3 regions of the Paenarthrobacter sp. NPDC089322 genome follow, and region 1 is predicted to be linked to each of the others. Evidence: riboswitches for the same ligand, from Rfam matches in the RefSeq annotation. Region 1 holds a riboswitch; each other region holds the start of a gene.
The links. A riboswitch is a leader RNA that binds a small molecule or an ion and turns the genes downstream of it on or off. The one in region 1 is predicted to bind thiamine pyrophosphate.
Positions count from the first base shown of each region.

Region 1 (5,512 bases):
ACCAGGCGCATGGCAGCCAAGGACCCGAGGACGAAGCGGTGCGGCAACCTGGCCTTCTGCGCAAGCGCGTCGGCCAGATCCGTGGGGTCAGTGCAGGCCATCAGCAGGATGGCGGGAAGGGCAATAGCCAAACCGCGCAGCATGAAACCCAGCCCCAGCTCAAGGGAACCTTCGCTGATTGACCAGAGTCCGACGTCGAGCAGTACAGCGCCGCTGTCAGCCGCGACGATCGCCGTGCTCCAGCCGCCGACCGCTGCCGCGATGATGAGGGGCCACGCCCGCTGCCACAGAAGCCGGAGTGTGAGGCCGGCAAGGGGAAACAGGGCCAGTTCAGCGAGCAAAGCAGTGGATGCCGACACCCAGTCGATCGACAGGGCAAGCACCAACGAGATCAGGAACACGGCCACGAACTTCGCCAACGGATTGGCGCGCGTCAGGAGCGCATGGTTTCCACGCAGGCTCAGGGCGTCCCTCATGCAGCACCGGCTTCCTGTTTTTCGGCCATCGTTGCCGGAGCGAGCCTCAGCTCGGCACCGCCAAGGACTGCGCTGAATTCCTCGTCATGGGTCACCGAGACCACGGCCGTTCCTTGATCCAACAATTCCGACAGGAACGACGCCAGTTCCGCCCACGTGTTGGCATCCTGGCCGAACGTGGGCTCGTCCAAAACAAGGACTTTGGGATGGGCTGCCAGGACCGTGGCGACGCTGAGCCGACGCTTTTCTCCCCCTGACAAGGTGTAGGGGTTCGCGTCAACAAGGTGCGTGAGCCTGAGGCGTTCCAACAGGTCATCGACGCGCTCTTCGCCGTGGCCCAGATGCCGGGGGCCGAACATCAGCTCATCCAACACCTTTCCCGTGACGAACTGGTGCTCAGGCTCCTGGAACACGGTGCCGATGCGGGAAATCAACTGATCGGCCTTCCACTTGAAGGGATCGATGCCCACGCCCTGTGAAAGGTCCAACGAGGCAGAGACTTTGCCGTCCACCGGCGCCAGAAGACCGGCCAAAGTGAGCGCGAAGGTTGACTTGCCTGCACCATTCGGACCCGTGACGGTGAGCGCCTGCCCGGCCCTCACCTGCGCGGTGATGTCAGACTGGACCGGCAATGGCGGAATCGTCTTGAAACCGCGGCGCCGGGGCTTCTGGCGTGAGACCGCAACGTCTTGCGCCGCAATGAGGAGCTGTGCGGCTGCTTCCGGCGCCTGCGTCCTGGTGCGGGTTTCCGGGATGTACCCCGGCACCCACACACCGGCAGCCATCAGCATGCTGCGGGCCTCGGAGAGTACTTGCTCCGGTGGACCGTCCAAAAGGACACCCGGCGTGCCCGCTCCTGTGCTGGGTGTTGCGGCCCGGCCCGGTTGCAGGACGACAATCCTGTCCACCAGGTCCTTCCACACGGCCACACGGTGTTCCACCACAACCAAGGTGGCGCCCGTCTTGTCGAGGCAACGGCGCACGGCGTCGCGGACCTCCAGCACGCCCGCGGGGTCCAGGTTGGCGGTGGGTTCATCCAGCAGGATCAGCCCCGGACGCATCGCCAGGATGCCGGCCAACGCGAGGCGCTGCTTCTGCCCGCCGGAGAGTGCCGCCGTCGGGTGGTCCAACGCCAAACCGCGGCCGGAAGCGGTACGCAACCCGACGTCGTCGAGCGCTTCATGGACACGTGCCCAGATGTCCTCCCGGGGCACGGCCAGGTTCTCCGCGCCGAAGGCGACGTCATCCCCCACGCGTGAGAGGACCACCTGGGTTTCCGGGTCCTGCTGCATCAGCCCGGCGCGGCCACGCTGCTCCCGGGGAGGAGCGCCGTCGATCAGGAGCGAGCCCGTCTCGTCCGAGTCGTCCTCTTCGTCACCCAGCACCCCGGCGAGGGCATGAAGCAACGTCGACTTGCCCGCGCCAGAGGGTCCCAGCAGCAGCACGCGCTCACCGGGCTCGATCCGTAAGTCAAGGCCCTGGATCGCCGGCATGGAACGGCCGGCATGCCGCCATCCCCACCCTTCGGCGGTGATGGCGGCAGGCCGGACGCCGTTTTGCGTGGAGGACATCAGTTGAAGACGGGCTCCGAAGCGGCCTTGCGGGACGCGAAGGCGCTCAGCACACCGGTCTTGGCGAGGCCACGCGTGGCCACCCAGGACAACGCGCCGGCGATGATGGCTCCGGAGATCGTGGTGAACGCGATGTAAGCCAGCTTGTCCACGGCTTCGTAGGCGATGTTCCAGCCCCACGGCATGAAGGAATCGTTGAGGCCGCAGAAGAGACCCGCGCCGGCTCCCGCGAGCAGGGCAGTGGAGAGGTTGAACTTCTTGTAGCGGAAGGCGGCGAAAACGAGTTCAGCGCCCAAGCCCTGGAGAAGGCCCGAGATCAGGACCGTTGTGCCGTACTGGGAACCCATGATGAGTTCACCGGTAGCGGCCACGGTCTCGCAGAACAACGCCGCTCCCGGCTTGCGGATAATGAGCATCCCCAGGACCGCGGGGATCATCCAACCACCGGCGATCAAACCGGTCAGGGGCGGGTAGGCCGCGTTCATGGGAATGGATACGATCGCGGCGCCCTGGGACCATGCCCAGAAGATCACGCCGCCTGCGATGGCAATCAAAGCTGCCACCACGATGTCTACAACACGCCAGGTGTAACTGGTCTTCTTCACGCTTGCCGTGGTCATTTCTGCCTCCTGAGGTTACAGGAGGGGAAAGTGCTCCCCGGAAATCCCGGCCGGCATGCGCCACCCGGTTCCGGACACTCTGAGAAGCTCGACTCCCTTGCGCCGGTACTAACCGGATCAGGTTCGAGGGTCTGCGGCTGTCCGCACTCTCAGCGCCCTCGCGTCACCTGCATGCCTGCAGGATTCGACGGCGGCGCTCCCCTGTCGTTATCAATCCGCCCTTATGGGCGTGGTTCAGTTTACACCCGGAGGGCTTTTCGGAGTCATGGGATCGGTCATATTCCCGTTGCGAGGCCAACTCCGCGCGCCTCGCCCGCGTTGTGGCACGCACACCAGGCCCCACAACACACCTGCGAGAATGTCTCCATGACTTCCGGTTCCGACGTTCCAGTAGCCGAGCCCCGACTCGCAGCTAGTGTGATCCTGCTCCGCGATGCACCGCGTGGACTTGAAGCGTTCGTCCAGCACCGGGTGTCCACCATGGACTTCGCCGCCGGCATGGTGGTCTTCCCCGGAGGACGAGTGGATGCCGCAGACAGTGAAGGCTGGGACTTCCCCGGTGGCCTGCTCGAGCAACACGGCGCGGCTTGGCACCTCACGTCCATTGCTGTGGAACCAGACCGGTTGCATGTCCAGGCAGGCACGGTATTGAAAGCGGCCTTGAGGGAGGTTTCCGAGGAGGCCGGACTCAACCTTGACGCTGCTGAGCTTCGCCCCTGGGCCAACTGGATCACACCCGTGGACATGCCCAAGCGCTTTGACACCTACTTCTATGTTGCCAGGCCTTCTCCTGGTGCCGAGCCACAGCATCAGACAACTGAAGCCTGGCAGTCCCTATGGATGCCCGTGCAAGACATCCTCGCCGCAGAGGCAGAAGGAAAGCTGCAACTGATGCCGCCCACGTACTACCTGCTCAAAGAAATCGCTGAGTTTCCTACTGTGAGTGCCGTATGGTCGGCTGACCACGACGTTGTCCCCGTCCTGGCACCCCGGGGTTCTCTGGCGGCGTTCCTCAAAGAGCGGGGAAACCGCAACTGACGCCACCCTCCAACAACGCCAAGCTGAGGGGATGTGAGGCTAGGCTGGTGGCATGAACTTCCTCTTGAAGCTGCTAGGTGCCGGCGTGAGCCTGGGAGCCGGATTTGTCGGCACCAAATTGGTCAACATCGGTTGGGAAAAAGTCACCGGCAACAAACCGCCCAAGGGTCACGACGACCTGGAGACAAGCCTGCGCTCGGCATTGACGTTCGCGCTGATCTCGGCTTTCGTCAGCACGCTGATCCAGGTCCTCTCAAGTCGAAGCACACAGCGGGCCATCGCCCGCTTCGCGAAGACGCACGACATCGTCTGACCGCCGCCCCGCCGGACTGCAACGACCCGCCGCACCGCACCGACCCCGCCGGAGCGCGGCCCCACCGTGCGGAACCGACCACTCAGAGGGCCGAACCGCAAAAGTCAGCGGCCGCCGTCGAGCGTGTTGTTCCCCGGCTGTTCGCCTGCTGCCCGCTGGACTACGGCTTCCAGCTCGTCCTTGGTGAGGAGCTCGCGGTGTCCGTGCTTGGTCCGGTAGGCGGAACGGCCCACCATATGCGCGGACACGGGCGCCGTCAGCAGCTGGAAGATCCACGCCACCAGCAACACCGGCCATACCCACCAGGTGCGCATCTGGAGACCTATGGCGGCGAGCATCAGGAACAGCCCGAGGACCTGCGGCTTGGTGGCTGCGTGCATGCGGCTCATGAGGTCCGGGAAGCGCAGCAATCCGATGGCTGCGCCGAGGGACATCAGGGCGCCGACCACCAGGAAGACAGCGGTTACTGCATCGATGACGGCGTCCACACCGGTGGTTTCAGGACTCATTGCTCTGTTCCCTCCTTTCGGCAACAAAGCGGGCCACTGTCACCGAACCGATGAAGCCGATGACGGCCAGGGCCACGAGCAGCATGAGGTTGTTGAGGTGTCGATTCAGGGCCATGTCGATCGCCAGGGCTGCCCCCACGATCGCCAGCAGGACGTCGGAAGCAAGTACACGGTCCAGCAACGACGGCCCGATCGCTATGCGGATGATGGCACCGGCGGCAGCCAGGCTCAGGATGACGGCGGTAACCACCAGAACGAGTTCCTTCACAGCGCTGCCCCTTCCATCCCCGTACGGGATTCATCCCGCAGCTCCTCGACTTCCTCCGGCGTGCCCATGATCCTGATGAGTCCTGCCTCAATGTTCTGGACTTCGCGTCGGATCTTCGCGACATCGGCTTCGTTGTAGATATTGAGCGCGTGCAGGTACAGGGTGGAAGTTGACCGGTCCACCTCCACCACCAGCGAGCCAGGGATCAACGAGATGACATGCCCGGTGGCCGTCACCATGAGATCCGAATGGCTCCGTAACGGAACCTCGACGACGGCGCTGCGCACCTTGGGCCCTTTGGCTACGGCCAGGTAAAGGACGAGGAAGCTCGCTGCCACGACTTTGGCGAGAAACAGCGCAGCGAATGGAATTGCACGCAGCACGTTGAAGCGGCCGCTGAGTTCAACCGGCGGCAGGTAGAAGAGCTTTGCCACGACAACAGCGATCAGCGCGCCGAACAAAAGATTGCCAGGGCTGAAGTCCTGCCACAACGCTCCCCAAACGATGACCAGCCAGATAAGCAGGGGCAATTCGGTGCGGAAGGAAATGGGTTTGCGGCTCACTTGGCACCGCCTTGGGCAAGAGGCGGGACAGGGGCTGAGTCGCCCAGGACAGAGTGGATGTACGCCGAACGGTCCAGCATGATCTCCGCTGAACCGCCGGCAAGCTGGAAGAGCGGGCCGGCGAAGACCGTGAGTGCCACGCCGAATACCACCA
Region 1 covers NZ_JBFBGW010000014.1:45,696-51,207, forward strand. Annotated here, with positions in the region: gene AB0N65_RS14210 (energy-coupling factor transporter transmembrane component T) at 1-476, opposite strand, end outside; gene AB0N65_RS14215 (ABC transporter ATP-binding protein) at 473-2,047, opposite strand; gene AB0N65_RS14220 (ECF transporter S component) at 2,047-2,667, opposite strand; TPP riboswitch at 2,744-2,880, opposite strand; gene AB0N65_RS14225 (NUDIX domain-containing protein) at 3,034-3,705, shown strand; gene AB0N65_RS14230 (DUF4235 domain-containing protein) at 3,758-4,018, shown strand; gene mnhG (monovalent cation/H(+) antiporter subunit G) at 4,123-4,527, opposite strand; gene AB0N65_RS14240 (monovalent cation/H+ antiporter complex subunit F) at 4,517-4,795, opposite strand; gene AB0N65_RS14245 (Na+/H+ antiporter subunit E) at 4,792-5,358, opposite strand; gene AB0N65_RS14250 (Na+/H+ antiporter subunit D) at 5,355-5,512, opposite strand, start outside.

Region 2 (5,512 bases), on a different contig from region 1:
GTTCCACCCGGACCGTATGGCATCCCGCATCCTGGACATGGGTGACGTCCTTACCTTGATCGAACAGGCCGAGAAAGCCTGGGACAAGGAAGAAGCCGCCCGGATGGCGAAGAAGTTCGCCGACCAGGAAGACTTCACGCTGGACGACTTCCTCGCCCAGATGCAGCAGATCCGCAACATGGGCTCCATGAAGAAGATGCTCATGATGATGCCGGGTGCGCAAAACATCCGCCAGCAGCTGGAGAACTTCGACGAACGCGAAATCGACCGGGTCGAGGCAATTGTCCGCTCGATGACGCCGCACGAGCGCGTTGCTCCAAAAATCATCAACGGATCCCGCCGTGCACGCATCGCCAAGGGTTCGGGTGTCCACGTTTCCGAGGTCAATGGCCTCCTGGAGCGTTTCGCCCAAGCCCAGAAGATGATGAAGAAGCTCGCGCAGGGTGGCGGTATGCCGGGTATGCCGGGAATGCCCGGACTGGGTGGCCCCGGTGGGGGCCGGAAGGGCGGCAAGAGCGCTCCCAAGAAGAAGGCCCGCTCCGGCAACCCGGCCAAGGCGGCCCAGGAGCTTCGCGATGCCGAGGCCAAGCGCGCTGCTGCGGCGTCTGCCGCTCCCACGGGCGCTGCCTTCGGCAAGGGTGCAGCGGACTTCGATCCCTCCACGCTCAACCTTCCCAAGGGCTTCGATAAGTTCCTCGGCAAGTAGCAGCTCCGGATTCCGTTCCGATTCCTTGTCGGTGCCGTGGAATAGGCTGGGTCAATGCATAAGCAGCGCGTAGTCTTCGTCCACGGCCTGGGGAGCTATGGCGCCGCGGCTTGGCCGAAGCAGCATGGCATGGCGCTGTCCTACGACGCGCTCTTCCTCCGTCGGCACGGCTTTGACCCCGTGGCTGAGCCCCTGGAGTCGGACGTCCATGGTGATGTCGCCATCCAGGTGGCGTCGCTTTCCGCTGCGGGCGGCGGGCACGTGGTGGCCCACGAACAAGGCGCGATCTCCGCGATGCTGGCAGCTGTTGAGCGCCCCGACCTCGTGTATTCGCTTTCGCTGGTCGAGCCTGCGTGCCTGTCCCTCACTGCAGAACTGCCTGCCACGGCAGCGCACCGAACGCTGATGCAGCCGCTGTTTGATGTCCGGAACCACATCAGCGACGCCGATTACCAGCGGGAGTATTTCCGGCGTGCCTACTCTGCCCAAGCTGACGGGCCGGACACGCCGGAGGCCCGCCGTTCTGCCCGCCGGCTCCGGTTGCAGGCGCCCCCGTGGGAAGCTCCCCTGCACATTGTGCCCGGCGTGCCCACGCTGGTCCTCACCGGCGGATGGGAACCGTTGTATGAGGAAATCGCCGGGTACCTGCAGGAGACCGGTGCCCTTCGCCGCGTGGCAGCGGGCGGGCACCGGCCCCAGGATTCCGTCGACGGAGACAGGACCATCAGGTCCTTCATTGCCGACGTCGGGCGATCAATGTCAGCTAAGGCTTCCTGAATCGCGCTGTCCTGCCTGATTCCGCCCCGGTTCGTTCAGGCCGGTTACACCCTGCTGCGTGGTTACCGGCATCCGGAGCTCCGGCAAGTAGACCTTTCCGCCCGACGCCAGGAATTCCTCACTCTTTTCACGCATGCCGTTGTACATTCCGGCGATCGCGGCCTGTGCTTCGGCTGAGCCGTACTCGTCCCGGATGTCCTGGCTAATGCGCATGGAGCAGAATTTGGGTCCGCACATGGAGCAGAAGTGCGCGGTCTTTGCCGGTTCGGCGGGCAGGGTTTCGTCGTGGAAGGCTTCCGCGGTCACCGGGTCAAGGGAGAGCGCGAACTGGTCACGCCATCGGAATTCGAACCTGGCTTTGGAGAGTGCGTCGTCGCGTTCGTGCGCCCCCGGGTGGCCCTTGGCGAGGTCGGCTGCGTGCGCCGCGATCTTGTAGGTGATCACGCCTGTTTTTACGTCGTCCTTGTTCGGCAGGCCAAGGTGTTCTTTCGGTGTCACGTAACAGAGCATGGCGGTGCCGTAGCGTGCGATTTCCGTGGCGCCAATGGCCGAGGTGATGTGGTCGTAGCCGGGAGCAACGTCCGTGACCAACGGGCCCAGGGTGTAGAAGGGGGCACCCTTGCAGAGTTCCTGTTGACGCTCCACGTTTTCGCGGACGAGGTGGAACGGAATGTGCCCCGGCCCTTCAACCATGACCTGCACGTCGAACTCCCATGCCCGCTGCGTCAGCTCGGCGAGCGTGTCCAGCTCCGCGAACTGGGCGGCATCGTTGGCATCGGCCGTGGCGCCCGGACGCAGGCCGTCTCCGAGTGAGAAGGCGACATCGTACTTCGCGAAGATCTCGCAGAGTTCGTCAAAATGCGTGTAGAGGAAGTTTTCCTCGTGATGGGCAAGGCACCATCCCGCCATGATCGAACCGCCCCGGGAGACGATCCCTGTCACACGGTTGGCGGTCAGCGGCACGTACCTGAGCAGGACACCGGCGTGGATGGTCATATAGTCCACGCCTTGTTCACATTGCTCGATCACGGTGTCCCGGAAGATCTCCCAGGTCAGCTTGTTGGCCTCACCATTGACCTTCTCCAATGCCTGGTAGATAGGCACCGTGCCGATCGGGACGGGGGAGTTGCGGATGATCCACTCCCGCGTGGTGTGGATGTCGTCGCCGGTGGAGAGGTCCATGACGGTGTCAGCACCCCACTGCGTTGCCCACTGCAGCTTGTCCACTTCCTCGGCGATGGAGCTTGTGACGGCCGAGTTCCCGATGTTGGCGTTGATCTTCACCAGGAATGCCTTGCCGATGATCATCGGTTCGGATTCGGGGTGGTTGATGTTGCTGGGGATGATTGCACGTCCGGCGGCCACCTCGCTTCGGACCAGTTCCACGTCGCAGTTTTCCCGAAGGGCCACGAACTGCATCTCGGGGGTCACAATGCCCTTCTTCGCGTAGTGCATCTGCGTGACGGTCCTGCCTTCGACGGCGCGGCGGGGCACCGGCTGCGTGCCCTTCCACTCCGCAGAGGCTGCTCCCCGGCGGACGGCGGACTTACCGTCGTCGAGCAGGTTCCGTTCCCTGCCCGAATAGGCCTCTGTGTCCCCGCGGGCTTCAATCCAGGCCGCGCGGAACGGTTCGAGGCCCATGACCGGGTCGCTGCCCGGCCCCGCTGTTCTGTAGACCTGCAACGGCGCGTTGGCTTGGCCGTTGGGCGAGGGCTCCAGCGCGATTTCCGTGACGGGGACGCGTATGCCCGTCTCGCGGTCCTCCACGTACGCCAGCGAATGCGATTTCAAGGATTGGGTAACAGCCTGGTACCCGGAAGGGTTTGCCGTGTTTTGGGCAGGGCTGTGCTGTGTTTCTGTGGTGCTCAAGGATACTCACTTCCTTCGCCGGCATTACCCGGACAGGTTCAACGGTCGCAGACTGCATCAGTCCGATCTCAGCCCCTGCAGGGGCCCCCGTGTGGTCGTAGACGAAGCTACCACAGCTGCCCGCGGGCTCCCAGTCATACAGGCGCGGCGGGGTCCCGGCGCTAGGATTTTTTCCGTGGCAAACATCATCGAGTTCAGCGGGCCCGTGCTCGTGTCGGCGGACCGGGAGCTGCGTGGCCTATGGTCCGTCGACGGAACCCTGACCTTTGAGCGACCAACAGCCACCCCGGACACCGTGGTGGATGGCTGGGTCCTTCCCGGCTTTGTTGATGCCCATTGCCATGTGGGACTCGGTGTAGGCGGGGCAGTGGACGAGCAGACGGCTCTCGCCCAGGCCCGGGCCGACCTCCAAGCCGGGACATTGCTGATCAGGGATGCGGGGTCGCCCAGCGACACGCGCTGGATCCAGCAGCGTTCCGACTTGCCCCGGCTCATTCGCTCGGGTCGCCATATTGCCCGGAGCAAGCGCTACCTCCGCGGCCTTGGCCATGAGATTGGCCCGGAGGAGCTCGTGGAGACCGTCCGGAAGGAAGCCCGCGACGGCGACGGCTGGGTCAAGCTCGTCGGCGACTGGATCGACCGCGATGCCGGTGACCTTGCGCCCTCCTTTCCGAAGAACCTCGTCAAGGATGCAGTCTCCGCCGCCCACGACGAAGGCGCCCGCGTTACGGCCCACTGCTTCGCCGAGGACACGATCGACGACATGCTCGACGCCGGAATCGATTGCATCGAGCACGCCACAGGCCTCTTGCCACGGCACATTCCCCGGCTCGTGGAGGAATCGGTGCCGATCGTTCCCACGCTCATCAACATCGCGACTTTCCCGGACATCGCTGCCCAGGCCCAACCGAAGTTCCCTGGCTACGCCTCCCACATGCTGCGCTTATGGGAGCGCCGGCGTGAGCGGGTTGTGGAGGCTTTCGAAGCCGGTGTCACCATCTACGCAGGGACGGATGCGGGGAGCGTCATTGCGCATGGCAGGATCGCTGATGAGCTCAAGGAACTGCACGACGCCGGCCTGCCGCCGGGCGCTGTCCTGGACGCTGCTGCGTGGCGGGCCCGCGCCTGGCTGGGAGCCGACGGCATCAGCGAGGGTGCGAGTGCCGACGTCGTGGTTTGCTCAGAGGATCCCCGACTGGAACTGGAGACCGTGGGCAGGCTCAAGCATGTGGTCCTGAGAGGGAACATCATCCGCTAGGAATAAATTGAAGCTTCAAGTAATTTAATGGTGTAGCAGCGCTGATAAGCGGCCACTTCATTGAGGGAGCACCACCATGACCACCCAACGCAACCAAGACCTCCTTCCTGCCGAACTCACCATGGGCACCGTCATGCTCAAGGTGGGGGACATGAAGCTCATGAGCGATTATTACCAGCGTGCCTTGGGGCTGGAAATCATTGCCGAGCAGGACGGCGGCCTGTACTTGGGACGCCGTGGAAAGCCCGTGGTCCACCTGGCTCCTGCCGCAGGTCTCCAGATACCCGGCAGGGGAGAAGCGGGACTCTTCCATACCGCAATTCTGTTCGAGGACCAGCCTTCCTTGGCGGCCACGATCGCCACTGCCGCGCATTATGAGCCCCGGGCGTTCGTTGGCAGCGCGGACCACCTGGTCAGCGAAGCCTTCTACTTCACCGATCCCGAAGGCAACGGAATCGAGCTGTACTACGACAAGCCGCGCGAGGTCTGGCAGTGGGACGGCAAGAACGTTGTCATGGACAATGTTGCCTTGCCCCCGCAGCGATACCTTGAGCAGTACCTGAGCGAAGCAGCGGTCTCCCGCCAGCACGACGCCCCCGCCGGCGTAGGGCACATACACCTCCAAGTGGGTGATGTCTCCACCGCACACAAGTTCTATGTCGACACCCTCGGATTCGAGAAAACCGCAGGATGGCATGGTCAGGCGTTGTTTGTGTCAGCCGGTGGTTACCATCACCACATGGCCATGAACGTCTGGAACAGCCGCGGCGCCGGCCCTCGTCGCGACACACTGGGCCTGGGTGAAGTTCTGATCGAGGTTCCGTCGGCCGAGGATGTGTCTGCCCTGGCGGACCGCCTCAAGGTGGCCGGGGTGCAGAACCACCACACGGGCCTCGAACTGC
Region 2 covers NZ_JBFBGW010000003.1:347,233-352,744, forward strand. Annotated here, with positions in the region: gene ffh (signal recognition particle protein) at 1-706, shown strand, start outside; gene AB0N65_RS05560 (alpha/beta hydrolase) at 761-1,483, shown strand; gene thiC (phosphomethylpyrimidine synthase ThiC) at 1,466-3,352, opposite strand; TPP riboswitch at 3,346-3,453, opposite strand; gene AB0N65_RS05570 (amidohydrolase family protein) at 3,528-4,610, shown strand; gene AB0N65_RS05575 (VOC family protein) at 4,687-5,512, shown strand, end outside.
Region 2: it holds a riboswitch for thiamine pyrophosphate, as region 1 does, so the genes downstream of both, thiC (phosphomethylpyrimidine synthase ThiC) here and AB0N65_RS14220 (ECF transporter S component) in region 1, are expected to answer to the same signal.

Region 3 (5,512 bases), on a different contig from region 1:
TGAGGCTCGACTTGCCCGCGGAGGGGAAACCGACCAGTGCGATGTCTGCAATCGACTTCAATTCCAGGACGATGTCGCTGGATTCACCCTCAATGCCGAGAAGGGCAAAACCGGGCGCGCGTCGCTTCTGCGAGGAAAGCGCGGCGTTTCCGAGGCCGCCCTGGCCACCGGCGGCAGCAACAAATTCCGTGCCTTCACCCACCAGGTCAGCCAGGACTTCCCCGTCCTTGGTTTTCACCACGGTGCCGTCCGGCACGGGAAGAACCAGGGTTTCGCCGTTCTTGCCGCCCCGCCAGTCGCCCATGCCCGGGCCACCGTTGGTGGCGTGGCGGTGCGGGGCATGGTGGTAGTCCAGCAAAGTGGTGGTTTGGGCAGACACGCGAAGGATGACGTCTCCTCCGTTGCCGCCGTTTCCGCCGTCGGGACCACCCAAGGGCTTGAACTTCTCCCGCTTGACAGAGACACAGCCGTGGCCGCCGGTTCCGCCGGATACGTGCAGGACTACCCGGTCTACAAAGCTGGCCACGTGAATCTCCTCTGGTGCTGCGTTCAGCACAATTGCTGTTTCCAGGGCCCACGGCGGCGCCCTAGTAGATTGTAATGCTGTTAAAAGAACGGTGGAGCGGGCCGTTTGGCCCGCTCCACCGGTTCAGAACTTGTTGTTACTCTGCAGCTGCAGCAGCAACGATGTTCACCACGCGACGGCCGCGGCGAGTACCGAACTCAACCGCACCTGCCTGCAGGGCGAACAGGGTGTCGTCGCCACCGCGACCGACGCCTGCACCGGGGTGGAAGTGGGTGCCACGCTGGCGAACGATGATTTCGCCTGCGGAAACTACCTGACCGCCGAAACGCTTGACGCCGAGGCGCTGTGCGTTGGAGTCACGACCGTTGCGAGTGGAGCTCGCGCCTTTTTTGTGTGCCATGTGAAATGCCTGCCTCTAAATTTCTGGGGAAACTGAAAACCTGAACAGCGGTAACGAAAGTTACGCGATGCTCGTGATCTTGATCTTGGTCAGTTCCTGACGGTGACCCTGGCGCTTCTTGTAGCCGGTCTTGTTCTTGAACTTCTGGATGACAATCTTGGGACCGCGGAGGTCTTCCAGGATTTCAGCCGTGACCTTTACCTTGGCCAGGTCCGCAGCTGCGGAGGTGACCTTGTCGCCGTCAACCAGGAGCAAGGCGGGCAGCTCAAGCGTGCTGCCGGCTCCACCGGGGACGCGGTTCAGCGTTACGTAGTCTCCAACGGAAACTTTTTCTTGGCGGCCGCCTGCGCGGACAATCGCGTACACCACTTGGGTACTCACTTCTCTCGACGTTTCTTACTAAATTTGCGTGCGGAACCTTGAACCGGAATTCGGGCCTGATTCGCGCTGTGCCTCAACGCCGTGGACTTCGGATCGAAGCCCGCGAGTCATCCCATGAACAATTCCAAGGGGCATAACCCAAGTGTTGGCGTAAGCACCGAAGATCAAGATTACGCTAGTTTGACCTTCAGCTGCAAATGAGGCCGGGCCTGGAGGCCGCCAAGTGACGTTTGTCACCAGCTTGAAAGGGGCTCGCCCGGCACCGTGCCCCTACAGCTTACAGCGCCCGGACCCGCATGACGGGATCTGCGAAACGACGCGCGGCAACGGACAACGGAACGGGCAATGCTTCCTTCGAGCCTGAACCTCAGGCGTACAACCTGGGTGCGTCAAAGAAGGCTGTTTCGTAACGGCAGGATTGCGCGAAGGCCTCCACCATCGCAGCGCGCTCGGCGCCGGAAGCCATGCGTGCAGCGACGTCCGTGAAGTCGATGGCTTTCCTGGTTGCCGCGGCAAAGTCCTCGTCGGCGTAGGTCTTGAGCCACTCGGCATACGGGTGGTCGCTGGACGCGCCGGCAGCCACATAGGCTGCGTGGAGTTCCTGGCCTACCTCTGCGTACAACCAGTAGCACGGCAGGATCGCTGCCAGCAGTACCGCGTAACTGCCCGCGGCCGACGATGCCACGAGATGATCAACATACGACTTGGTGACCGGTCCTGTCCGGGTGGAAGCCTGGCGGGTACTCAGCCAGTTCCTGTGCAGTTCCGACTCCACTTCCAGGCATTGCTGTGACGACCGTGCCCAGAACAACTGCTCTTCCTCCGTCGGGGCAAGTGCTGCAGCCCTCGCCAGGACCCTCGAATAGCCGTTGAGGTAGATGGCGTCCTGGGCAAGATAGTAGTTGAACCCGCTTTCCGGAAGAGCGCCCGACTGCAGTCCTTGAATAAAGGGCAGGCCGTAGATGGCCTCCAGTTCCGGCGTCGCTTCCTGCCACAGCCGCGCCGCGAAGTCGCCGGGCCGCAAGGTGTCGGTGAGGTGGTGGAAGTGATTGATCGGTCCGCTGCCGCTGCCGACTTCCAGCCGGTCCGCCGTCGTGAGGGCCTGCAGCAGCCATGGCTTCACCTCGCGCAAGGAAGCTTCCCAGTCACCTGTCCGGGCTTGGACCGTAGCCAGCGCGGAAGAGAGCGAGCAACCGGTACCGTGGCTGTTGACCGTCGCCACGCGGGGACCGGCCACCTCTATCACGTCCTGCCGCAAGAGTCCGCTTGTATTGATCAAGGCATCAGGGCATTCGCCGCCTGCAAGATGTCCTCCCTTCACCAAAACCGTGGTGCCGCATTCAGCTGCGAGCCGTTTCCCCTGGTCGAGCGCCGAGGCCCAGTCTCCGGCCTCGGACTCCCCGAGCAGCATGGCCAATTCGGGAAGGTTGGGAGTGATCAGGTCAGCCAACGGCAGGAGCGTCCGCAATGCGGCCTCGGCAGATTCCCGCAGGAGGCGGTCGCCGCTGGTGGCCACCATCACCGGGTCAACAACCACGACGGCGGGACGTACCTCTTCGAGCCAGGTGCGGACTTCGTGGACAACAGCCGCGTCACCCAGCATCCCGATCTTGACGGCATCGATGGCGACGTCGCTGCTGATGGCAAGCAATTGCTGACGAAGGAACTCCACGGGTGGCACGTGCACCGCGGTGACACCCAGGGTGTTCTGCGCCGTGAGCGCCGTGATCGCCGCCATGCCATAGCCGCCATGGGCAGCGATGCTCTTGAGATCCGCCTGGATGCCGGCGCCGCCCGAGGGATCAGAGCCGGCAATGCTGAGCACCCGGGGATGGGGCCGGCCCACGGCAGCCAGGGGGTAGACAGGAGAAAACGACGATGAAGTCATCAGGACATCCCTTCGCCGGTGCTAACCGGACAGGTTCAACGGGTCTGGATCTCAGCCCGGCCCTTCGCCCGGCACCCCGTGTCAACCTCCAAGCCTAGCCGGGAAGCAATGGCGCCCTGCAACCCATACACCGTTCGGGTCCGGATGTGACCGGCGGCAAATCGGCCGGAGCCGCCTCCCGGCTTGTCCGCACGGCAAAAGGCCCCGCGTTCGCCGCAGTGAGCGGTGAACGCGGGGCCCTTCTGTTCTGGCTCCCATGCCACACGTGCGCTTCTTAGCCACGTGCTTAATTTCCGGGCTAGAGTTCGGAAGCGGGTACTCCGACCCCGAGGATGATGGGCTCTTCCGCCACAGTCTTCTTGACGGGTTCCCCGGGGGCCTTGGCCTCGTGCGATGACCCACCCGCCGCGGAGGCTGCTACCTCGTGGTGCTCAACGCTCGTCTCGTTGGCGGCGCCCTGTGCCCTGCTCGCGCTTCGGTTCCTGCGTCCGCGGCGCCCCCGGGACGGCGATGCGGCCTCGGACCCGGCAGGACGAGAAGCCTCTTCCTCCGGGGCGGGTGCGCCGAGGTGCGAGAATGCTTCGGCCAGAAGATCCAGGCTCATGGCCGGCTTGCTCGCTGCGGGCTCTTCGTGGTGCTCAACGAACGGCAGGGCAACCTCTTCCCCGCCAAAGCGAAGGACGGGAGTGGTCCGCCCTTGCCGGGTGGCGCCTGCCTCATGGGAGTCAGGAGTGTCCGCTCCGCCCGCCTCGGACGATGATTTAGCACTGCCTGTGGTTGCACCAGCGGCATCGGCGTGCTGCTGGCCGGCCGCAGCGCGTGCTTGCTCCTCCGCGCGATGAATCTCGTCGTCGTGCAGGTGGGCCGCATGCGCCGCAGCGGCGATGGTTGCCAAAGCGGCCCTGGTTGCTTCGGCTTTGGCCTGGCGAACCGGGTCAACGGCCTCAACGCTTGCCGTAGGTGCCGGCGGAGCGGAAGAGGTGTGGACCGGCGTCGAAGACTCTGCGGGGCCCTGTCCGCCACCCTTGCCGCGGCGACGCTTGCGTTCCGTCCGGCCTGCGGGTTGTTGAGGTTCCGCATGCGGACGGTGGTGCTCGGCGGCCACGGTGTTTGCGCGGCGGTGTTCCACGGGTTCGTCATGGGTTACGACGCCACGGCCGGCACAGTGCTCGCACTGCTCCCCGAACACCTCAAGCAGGCCGGTGCCCATACGCTTTCGCGTCATCTGGACGAGGCCCAGCGATGTCACTTCCGCCACCTGGTGCTTGGTGCGGTCACGGCCGAGGCACTCCACCAAGCGCCGAAGCACCAGGTCCCGGTTGGACTCCAGGACCATGTCGATGAAGTCGATCACGATGATGCCGCCGATGTCGCGCAGCCGCAGCTGGCGAACCACTTCCTCGGCAGCCTCAAGGTTGTTCTTGGTGACCGTCTCTTCCAGGTTTCCGCCGCTGCCGGTGAACTTACCGGTGTTGACGTCCACCACTGTCATGGCCTCGGTACGGTCAATGACCAGGGAACCGCCCGACGGCAGGAACACTTTGCGCTCCAACGCCTTGTGGATCTGCTCATCAATGCGCCAGGCAGCGAAAATGTCCTGATCCTTGGTCCACTTTTCGAGGCGGCCCACGAGATCGGGGGCAACGTACGTAACGTAGGCCTCGATCGTGTCCCACGCATCGTCGCCGGAAACGATCAACTTGGAAAAGTCCTCGTTGAAGACGTCACGGACCACCTTGATGGTGAGGTCGGGTTCGCCGTAGAGCAGTTCCGGCGCAAGCACCTTGGTGGACGAGGCCTGGCCCTCAATTCCTTCCCATTGTGCCCGGAGGCGGTTGATGTCGTGCGTGAGCTCTTCCTCGGACGCACCTTCGGCCGCCGTGCGGACGATGACACCGGCGTTTTCGGGCAAACGATCCTTGAGGATCCGCTTGAGGCGGTTCCGTTCGACGTCGGGCAGCTTGCGGGAGATGCCGGTCATGGATCCACCCGGCACGTAGACGAGGTAACGGCCCGGGAGCGAAATCTGGCTGGTCAAGCGCGCACCCTTGTGGCCAACCGGGTCCTTGGTCACCTGGACGAGAACCGAATCGCCGGACTTCAGGGCGTTTTCAATACGCCGCGGCTGACCCTCGAGGTTTACCGCGTCCCAATTGACCTCGCCGGCATAGAGCACCGCGTTGCGGCCGCGTCCAATGTCAACGAAGGCGGCTTCCATGGAGGGCAGGACGTTCTGGACCTTGCCCAGGTACACGTTGCCGATCAATGAGTCCTGCTGGGTTTTGGACACAAAGTGCTCAGCCAGCACGCCGTCTTC
Region 3 covers NZ_JBFBGW010000002.1:352,337-357,848, forward strand. Annotated here, with positions in the region: gene obgE (GTPase ObgE) at 1-526, opposite strand, end outside; gene rpmA (50S ribosomal protein L27) at 663-926, opposite strand; gene rplU (50S ribosomal protein L21) at 987-1,295, opposite strand; gene thiD (bifunctional hydroxymethylpyrimidine kinase/phosphomethylpyrimidine kinase) at 1,675-3,195, opposite strand; TPP riboswitch at 3,186-3,284, opposite strand; gene AB0N65_RS03710 (Rne/Rng family ribonuclease) at 3,494-5,512, opposite strand, start outside.
Region 3: it holds a riboswitch for thiamine pyrophosphate, as region 1 does, so the genes downstream of both, thiD (bifunctional hydroxymethylpyrimidine kinase/phosphomethylpyrimidine kinase) here and AB0N65_RS14220 (ECF transporter S component) in region 1, are expected to answer to the same signal.